3 regions of the Paenibacillus shunpengii genome follow, and region 1 is predicted to be linked to each of the others. Evidence: predicted binding sites of a transcription regulator. Region 1 holds the regulator's gene; each other region holds the start of a gene.

Region 1 (3,291 bases):
TACAACAACCCCTGCTTTTAACAGCTCAGGTACTCGCGCAACACCGCTCGCCAGCTTCAGGTTGCTTCCAGGATTATGAGCAACAGCCACATTGTATTTGGCGAGCACCTCTATTTCTTCATCCGTTAAATGTACAGCATGTGCCACGAGAGAAGGTCTAGAGAAGAAGCCAAGCTTCTCCAGATGTGCTACTGGACGCAGCCCATACTCTTTTACATTCTGTTCTACTTCAGCGGCCGTTTCGGACATATGTGTATGCAGGGGTAAATTCAGCTCATGTGCCGCTTCTACAAATTTCTCAATAAACTCTGGTCCGCAAGTATATGGTGAATGTGGGGACAGCATCGTCGTGATACGTCCGTCTGCCTGATTATGCCATTCCCGGGCAAAGGTCGTTGCTTCCTTCAGCTTAAATGCACGCAGCTCATCTGAACCGAAGCCAATCGCTCCCCGCATCAGACTTGCGCGAATGCCCGACTCCTGTGCCACTTTCGCCACCTGATTCATCTGATCATACATATCAAGGAAGGCGGTAGTTCCACCTCTCAGCATTTCCAGAACAGATAGCGAGGTCCCCCAGTAGACATCCTCAGCTGTGAACTTTTCCTCCATCGGCCACATTTTTTCTTGAAGCCAGACCTGAAGAGCAAGATCATCGCCATAGCCGCGTAGAAGTGACATCGCTGCATGACCATGTGTATTGATAAGGCCAGGAATAAACAGCTGGTGCTTGCCGTCATGAACCGGAAGACCTTCTGTCCCTTCAGGTAGATCTTCACCTATATATGAGATGCGGTCATCCTCAATCAGCATATAACCGCTGACGATTCGCCATTCAGGATCACTTACTGCAAATTTGCCGTTCTTGATGAGCCACTTATTTGACATCCTCTTCCTCCTCTTTCCCTGCTTCGTTCTCTAGATAATAAGCCAGACTAAGCAGATCTGTAGTGAAGTCCGCTGTATGAATCCGGATATGAGCAGGAGCCTTGATAATAATCGGGGCAAAATTAAGGATCGCTTCAACTCCCGCCTCCACCAGATAATCCGCCACACGCTGAGCTTCCGAATCCGGAACCGTTATAATGCCGATTCTAATGTTCAGATCCTTTACTGTTTTCACCAGCTCTTCCATAGGCTGAACCGTGAGCGTATTGATATTGGAGCCAATCTTCGAGGGCTGGGAATCAAATACGGCGACAATCTTCATATTGTCTTTTACATATCGATTATAGTTCGACAAGGCATGTCCGAGATTACCAGCACCGACAAGTGCCACATTAATCTGTTGATCCAGCTTCAAGATTTGTCTGATTTTATCGATGAGATAAGCTACATCATAGCCGATGCCTTTGCGTCCAAAATCCCCGAAATAAGCGAGATCCTTACGGATTTGCGCTGGATTCAAATCCAGTCTGAGACCAAGCTCCTGTGAAGATACAGTGGTCACTTCTCTTTTGTACAGCTCTTGTAAATAACGCAGATATACTGGCAGTCTTCTTACGACAGCCTCTGAAATTTTGTCCGACTTCAATTACAATTCCCCCTCACAACTGCAAGCAGTGTCCGTGCTTTCTATTACTTCTCTTCATTCGTTACATGTTCCTCTAGCCACTCGCTGATACGCGGAACCATCTTGTCCGTTGTCATATGCTCCATTTTAGGACCTGGCAGGGAATATAAAAAGTACTTGCCATAATACGATTCAATGACTCTTGTATCATACACGATAACGATGCCTCGGTCCTTAGCGGTTCGCACCAGTCTTCCGAAACCTTGTTTAAACCGAATAACCGCCTGAGGTACCGAGAGCTTCATAAACGGATTTTTCTTCTCCTGCTGCAGCAGTTCGCTCTTGGCTTCTACAACAGGATGGTTAGGAGGCTGGAAAGGCAGCCGTACAATAGCCAAACAGGATAAAGCTTCTCCTGGAATATCGACACCTTCCCAGAAGCTGCTCGTTCCAAGCAATACAGAAGCTTTGGCCTCCTGGAATCTTCTCGTCAGCTTGGTCCGGCTCCCACTGTCTACCCCTTGTCCAAACACGGAAATATCACTTGAGGCGAGAGCTTCCTTCAGCGGCTCATGTACTTGTCTCAACATCTTGTAAGAGGTAAACAGGACAAGCATTCTGCCCTTCGTTGCCTGTGCGGCCTCTGACAAAGATTTGACGAGCATACTGACAAAATGATCATCACCCACACTGCCCTTCACACTTGGAAAATCACGCGGAACCACAAGAAGAGCTTGTTCCCGGTAATTAAACGGAGACGGCAGCTGTGATGTGAGCAATCTCTGCTGCTCCTGTGCTTCGGTCAGTCCAAGCTGATCGATCATAAACTGGAACGATTTATCTACCGATAAAGTAGCCGAGGTTAAAATAACGCTTCGCTTCTTATCAAAGAACATTTCCTTCAGCTGAGGACTTACATCTACAGGAACTGCATACAGCTGAAGCGACTTGCTCTTGAATTGTCCGCTGGCCTCCAGCCAATATACGGTCCCTGCATCATCAAGGCGCATGAAATGTCTTAATTGATCTTTGAAGCCAGCCAGATCCTTAACGAGCCCGGTAACGTCTGTAATAAGGCTGTCGGCCGTATAATCGTCGAGATCTTCTCTTACTTCACTAAGAACCTTATCTGCCTTACGAACCAATTCTGAAACCGTCACATAGAACTGATTCTCAACTGCTGCAAGCTTATCCCACTTCTTCGGTTTGTTCTGCGGCTTCAGTCTTAATGTGAACTGTCCTGCTTCTCCAGGGGCTGCATCACTTCGTTCTGGCAGTAAGCTGAACAGCATTTCACTGAGCTGATCCCAAGTTTCCTTCGCTTCTAGAGCGGATGGGAACAGCTGATCAATAGCAGAGGTCCACTCCACCATCTGCTCATGGCTGGACTGCGCTATTTTTTGACGCAGAGCAGGGAATTGTCCGTTCCGACTATCTTTAAATAATCGGGTAAGCGCATGAACCACCGTAAAATATTTCATATGCATTCCAAGATGCTTACCGGCGACCTCCTCGAATTGATGCGCCTCATCTATGACGAGATGCTCATAAGCAGGAAGCAATTGGTGACTAGCCTTAACGTCCGTAAACAGCTTGGAATGATTGGTAATCACTACATCAGCAATGCCGGCCTCATGTCTTGCACGATGGTAAAAGCATTTCTTAAACCAAGGGCAGCTTCGGCCCAGGCAGGAATCCGAATCGCTTTGTACCGTTTCCCAAAAATCACCGCCGCGATAACTTAGATTGAGCTCCTCATCATCACCGGTTTCGGTTTG
Region 2 (3,291 bases), 400 kb from region 1:
TCAGCCTCCTGTACACGAAGCTGCTCCTCGTACATGCTTATCTTCAGCTGCTGGACTTCTTCGGTCATTTGGTTAAACGTATCTGTTACAAAAGTAAATTCAGGCGAAGAGGATGGTCTTAGCTTCACACTCAGATCGCCCCTGCTGACCTTTCTCATTCCGGTTATCAGTGTATTCATCGGTTTAAACAACACCTGTCTCAAGAAGAACAATACAGAGACAAGCAGTAGAACAGCCACGACTGGGATAAACCGGATAATCTGCTGAAATACAGGCAGGTTCCGTACAATGCTCGCTTCGGGCAGCATGACAACATAATGAATGGCTCCGTCATGTGCGGGAACGTCAATTAGTAAATATCGTTCTTCGCGTTCAGAATCACCTACGATTTCGTAGAGCGAATCCTCTTCTGACTTCTCTAATTGAAATGCGGACGCAAGCTTCACCACATTGTCAGGCACCACTGTGCCGGAGAGCGCCTCCCCTTCTCCTGATAAAATAACCGATCCTCCGCCTTCGCCCCAATCCGCACGGTGTATACGCTCATTTAAGCTGTTGATCGGCACCCAGGCCCCAGCGATGAATTGCTCGTTAATACGCACCGTTTTTACGAGATGATAGGTTCCCTTGGTCTGAACAATTTCCCATTTATGTGTCGGGACTTCTGCGTCTACCGAAGCAGCTGCAGGCATAATGGCTGAGAGAGCATTTATTTTCTCATCATACCCCCGCTGTGTAGCTAGCAGCGTATCCTTATGAACGGTATCATACAGAAACAAGCCGTCCAGGAGATCATAGAACCCGAGATCTGTCCTGAATTTATTTACGATCCTCTGCTTAGCAATCGTGTAGTCACCACTGCCATAGGGCAGAAAAAACAACGAAATGATATCTGGATCCTGTTCCCCCAAACTATATAAGTAGCGATTGGTTTCTTTAAGGATGCGCTCGTTCTCTTCGACATTTTTGAGGACATAGTTTCGGTTTGTCAGAGATACCTGGTCGCGAACCACACTCATCGCATACACATTGTTAAAGTATAGAAACAGCACGAGCGGAGCCATAATCAAGCAAAAGCCGGTGATAAATTTAAAACGCAAGGATGATCTTGAACGGAGTTTCATCTGCTGCACTCTCCACTTTCTATAACGAATGAAAACGTTATCAACTATAGCATCTTCTCTAATTCGCTGGAATAATAAGGAATCCTTTTTCCTGTTCATCATAATTTAAGGAAAATTATGAATGAATTTCAATTGTCAATCATTCCAAGCGCATTGTCATGAAGGTTACATAACAAGTTATAGAATTACAATTTATGTGATATGAATCACAATATATTCTCTTCACTTTCATTATGATAATGACATAAATAACGGATTACCTGGGGGGCAAGCATGATGAATACAACGAAGGAAAAATTGGTCATCATCGGCAATGGTATGGCAGGGATCAGCACGGTAGAACAGATCCTTAAGCTGACAACAAGATTTGATATTACGGTCTTTGGCAGCGAGCCTTATCCGAACTATAATCGGATTATGTTATCTTATGTTCTGGAAGGCAGCAAGACGGTAGAGGATATTATTCTGAACGATTTGGAATGGTACGACAATCAAGGTATTCGTCTTTATACAGGAACCAAAGTGGAACGCATCGACGCAAATACGCGTGAAGTGATTACAGAGAATGGACTCAAGGTACCCTATGACAAGGTTATCATTGCTACAGGCTCAAACTCCTTTATCCTTCCTGTACCAGGCAGTGATAAACAAGGTGTGGTTGGTTTCCGGGACATTGCTGACTGTAATGAAATGCTTGAAGCGTCTAAACAATATAGCAAAGCGGCCGTAATCGGCGGCGGACTGCTCGGTCTTGAAGCTGCGAAAGGACTAGTCCAGCTCGGAATGGACGTTACTGTAGTTCACTTGATGGACACCCTCATGGAGCGTCAACTGGATCGAGATGCTTCACAGATGCTCTTAGCAGAGCTTGAGCGGCAAGGAATTAAGTTCAAGATGGGAGCACAAACGAAAGAGCTGTACGGTGACAACAGGGTTCAAGGATTGCGATTTGCTGACGATACGGAGCTGGAAGCCGATTTTGTCGTTATGGCAGTTGGCATCAAGCCAAATATCGGTGTTGCACGGGATAGCGGAATTGATGTAAATCGTGGTATCGTGGTCGATGATTATATGCGCACTTCTATGGAAGATGTCTATGCGGTCGGAGAATGTGCAGAGCATCGCGGCACTTGTTATGGCCTTGTCGCTCCTCTGTTTGAGCAAGGTATGGTGCTTGCCAAGCACATCAGCGGAGCAGATACAGCTCCTTATGAAGGCTCTGTGGTATCCACGAAGCTCAAAATATCGGGTGTGGATGTGTTCTCGACCGGTGAATTTATCGAAGGACAAGAGCACACGGTTATCTCCCAGAAGGACGATTGGAAACGTACGTATAAGAAAATATTGCTTAAAGACAATGTAATGGTCGGAGCCGTCTTGTTCGGAAATATTGACAGCTCTGCCGAGCTTCAGAAGCTGATCAAGCAGCACGCTGTTATGACAGATGAACTGTACAGCTCCCTGATGGGAACCGGCTGCGGCGGTCATAAGAAAGCAAGCGCAGTGGATACCATGTCTGATGATGAAATTGTGTGCGGATGTAATGGCGTTACCAAAGGTACAATTGTCAATGCCATTACCGTTGAAGGCAAGACCACTCTCGATGAAATTAAGGCATGCACTGGTGCTACACGCTCCTGCGGAGGATGTAAGCCTGTCGTAGAACAGATTCTGCAATATGTGCTTGGAGACGGATTTGCAGCTAATGCCAAACAAGGAATTTGTGGCTGCACCGATCTCAGCCGAGATGAGATTGTCGCGGAAATACGTGAAAAAGGGCTCAGCACCACCAAAGAAGTAATGAATGTGCTTGGCTGGAAGCAGCCAGAAGGCTGCTCCAAATGCCGCCCTGCCATTAACTATTATCTAGGCATGGTTCATCCGGGAACGCACAAGGATGAGAAAGAATCGCGTTTTGTTAACGAGCGCTTGAACGCCAACATTCAAAAAGACGGCACATACACGGTTGTACCTCGGATGTATGGCGGTATGACGACTCCTGAGGATCTCAAGAAGATCGCCGATGTTTCTGTGAAATACAATGTGAAGCTTGTCAAAGTAACGGGTGGCCAGCGCCTGGATTTGGTCGGTGTCAAGAAGGAAGACCTTCCTAAAGTATGGGAAGAGCTTGATATGCCATCAGGTTATGCATATGCCAAATCATTAA
Region 3 (3,291 bases), on a different contig from region 1:
TCGTTTCTTTTGGAGGAATGGGACACTCTTCGGTTATTCATTCAAATGATGATGAAGTGATCAGCCGTTTTGCAGATCATCTCAAGACCTGCCGGATTCTTGTAAACTCTCCTTCAACTCACGGTGCAATTGGGGACATCTACAATACCAACTTACCATCATTGACGCTGGGCTGTGGTTCATACGGACGGAATTCAACCTCTTCGAATGTAACCGCAGTAAATCTAATCAACGTGAAGAGAGTGGCGAGACGAACAGTGAATATGCAATGGTTTAAGGTTCCAAGCAAGGTTTATTTTGAGAAGGGGGCTACCCAGTATCTTGCGAAAATGCCTGACATTTCTCGCGTACTCATTGTTACAGATTCCATGATGGTGAAACTGGGCTACGTTGATAAAGTGGAGCATTACCTGCGCCAGCGCCGCAAGCCTGTGTTCATTGAAGTGTTCTCCGATGTGGAGCCCGACCCTTCAACAACAACCGTAGAGAATGGCACGAAGCTGATGAACAGCTTTGAACCGGATTGTATTATTGCGCTCGGCGGCGGATCCCCAATGGATGCGGCCAAGGCGATGTGGCTGTTCTACGAGCATCCTGATGCCGAGTTTGATCATATGAAACAAAAATTTATGGATATCCGTAAACGGATTTACAAATATCCTAAGCTGGGACAAAAGGCAAAATTTGTGGCGATCCCAACAACCTCGGGAACAGGCTCAGAAGTAACCTCATTTGCAGTTATTACAGATAAGAATAAAGGGAATACCAAATATCCGCTGGCCGATTACGAGCTGACACCGGATGTAGCCATTGTAGATCCCGATTTCGTATACAGCCTGCCACGGGTAGCTGTCGCAGATACGGGTATGGATGTACTGACTCACGCGATCGAAGCCTACGTATCTGTCATGGCAAATGATTATACAGATGGCCTCGCGATCAAAGCGATTCAGCTCGTATTCGAATATCTTGAAGCATCTGCTCTTACGGGAGATAAGCTGGCGAGAGAGAAAATGCATAACGCGTCTACGATTGCCGGAATGGCCTTTGCCAATGCATTCCTTGGTATCAATCACAGTCTTGCTCACAAATGGGGCGGACAGTATCACACGGCACATGGACGAACCAATGCCATTCTGATGCCGCATGTCATAAGATACAACGCGAAGAAGCCGACGAAATTCGCATCCTTCCCGAAATATGATCATTTCACAGCAGATCTTCGTTATGCCGAAATTGCACGTATCCTGGGATTACCTGCGAATACGACAGAAGAAGGGGTTAACAGCCTGATTCAGGCAATACGTGATTTGAATAAGAAGCTCGGTATCCCGGCTTCGTTCCAGGAGCTTGGCTTTGATCCGAAGGATTTTGAAGCAAGAGTCGATTATTTGGCAGACCGGGCATTTGAAGATCAGTGTACTACTGCGAATCCGAAGCTGCCACTTGTCAGTGAGCTGGCTGATGTGTACCGGAATGCTTTCTATGGAAGATTTGATAAATAACCGTGTTCTTCATCGTAAATGGTGAAGCTGTGCTGAGCAGAAGGAATTTCCTTCGTTCAGCACGGCTTTTTTTTCGTATGCTTGTTCCGCACAATATAGGAATGGGAAGCATGACTACAACAGTAAAAATAAAATGGAGTAACAGGCTTAACTTTGTGATATTCATCACATAATTAATGTGATCTGTATAATATAATTTGAAATGTAAGAGAGAAGAAATCCATTTCATAGAACCCAAAAGGCAATTTCACTTCCCTATAAAGAGTGGAGAGAAGGGGAGTGAGCAGGTAGATTAGTGAAAATAATCACAAATAACCTTACCACAATAACAGAGCCGAGGGAGAAAGAGTAACAGCAGGGATGGAATTTCGTACCTGCCTTCATGATCTGTCTAGTGTAACCACGAATCTATTGGAGGGATTACCATGGCGGTAACCGAAAAAGAAATGCAAAACGTACAATCCGGCTGGAGAAGCTTCAAGTCCGGAAAATGGACAAAAGAGGTTAATGTTAATAACTTTTTAGAGAAAAACCTCATTCCGTATGAGGGTGACGAGAGCTTTTTGACAGGTGCGACAGACAATACAAAAGCGCTGTGGGAGATCGTTATGGATCTAACCAAGAAAGAGAGAGATAACGGCGGAGTACTGGATGTGGATGTCAACACCCCTTCAACAATTGTATCCCATCAGCCTGGATACTTGGATAAAGAGAAGGAGCAGATTGTCGGCGTTCAGACGGATGCCCCGTTTAAGCGTTCCATTCAGCCGTTCGGCGGTATCAAGATGATGATTGATGCTTGTGAAGCCTATGGCTTTAAGCTTCCTGAGCCGATTATTGAAATGTTCACCACGATCAGAAAAACACATAACCAAGGGGTATTTGATGCCTATACGAGTGAAATGAGAAATGCGCGGCGAGCCGGCATCATCACAGGCCTGCCAGATGCCTACGGCCGCGGACGTATTATCGGTGACTACCGAAGAGCAGCGCTGTATGGAATTGACTTTTTAATCAAGGACAAGATGAGAGAGCAGGCTGAGCTGGAAGTTGATGTGATCGATGAAGATGTGATCCGGCTTCGTGAGGAATTGTCTGAACAGATTCGAGCGCTGAAAGAGCTGAAGCAGCTTGGTGAAATGCACGGATTCGATATTTCCGGTCCTGCACGAAATGCCAAAGAAGCCTTCCAATGGGTTTACTTCGCTTATCTGGCAGCAATTAAAGAGCAAAATGGTGCAGCGATGTCACTTGGACGTGTCTCTTCCTTCCTGGATATCTATATCCAGAGAGACCTTATAGAAGGAACACTGACTGAAGAGGAAGCACAAGAGCTGGTGGATCATTTTGTCATGAAGCTGAGAATTGTAAAATTCCTGCGTACGCCGGATTATAACGAGCTGTTCAGTGGAGATCCAACATGGGTCACGGAATCCATTGGCGGCATGGGGATGGATGGCAAGACACGCGTCACGAAGAACAGCTTCCGCTTCCTGCATACGCTGTACAATCTCGGACCCGCACCAGAGCCAAACTTGACGGTGCTATGGTCAGAGCAGCTGCCAGAAGGGTTTAAGAAGTACTGCGCCAAGGTATCTATCGAAACCAGCTCCATTCAATATGAGAATGACGATCTGATGCGTCCGATCTATGGAGACGATTACGGTATTGCCTGCTGCGTATCTGCAATGCGGATCGGGAAGCAGATGCAATTCTTCGGTGCACGTGCGAACCTTGCTAAGGCGCTGCTGTATGCAATTAACGGCGGTAAGGACGAGAAATCAGG

What was found. Region 1 encodes Rex, which represses fermentation and respiration genes when NADH is low (regulators of the CRP and FNR family bind a similar motif). Its sites were predicted from a motif close to TTGTGAAATATTTCACAA; they were not measured.
Region 2: a site for Rex is predicted at 1,319-1,336, ahead of nirB (nitrite reductase large subunit NirB). Genes of this name have one in related genera too.
Region 3: a site for Rex is predicted at 1,659-1,676, ahead of pflB (formate C-acetyltransferase). Genes of this name have one in related genera too.

What each region holds. Positions count from the first base shown of each region.
Region 1 is NZ_JBHUMJ010000002.1:3,008,336-3,011,626, forward strand. Features, by position in the region: gene ACFSVM_RS13975 (amidohydrolase) at 1-888, opposite strand, end outside; gene ACFSVM_RS13980 (redox-sensing transcriptional repressor Rex) at 878-1,534, opposite strand; gene dinG (ATP-dependent DNA helicase DinG) at 1,579-3,291, opposite strand, start outside.
Region 2 is NZ_JBHUMJ010000002.1:2,611,206-2,614,496, forward strand. Features, by position in the region: gene ACFSVM_RS12215 (sensor histidine kinase) at 1-1,124, opposite strand, end outside; gene nirB (nitrite reductase large subunit NirB) at 1,401-3,291, shown strand, end outside.
Region 3 is NZ_JBHUMJ010000004.1:406,186-409,476, forward strand. Features, by position in the region: gene adhE (bifunctional acetaldehyde-CoA/alcohol dehydrogenase) at 1-1,505, shown strand, start outside; gene pflB (formate C-acetyltransferase) at 1,931-3,291, shown strand, end outside.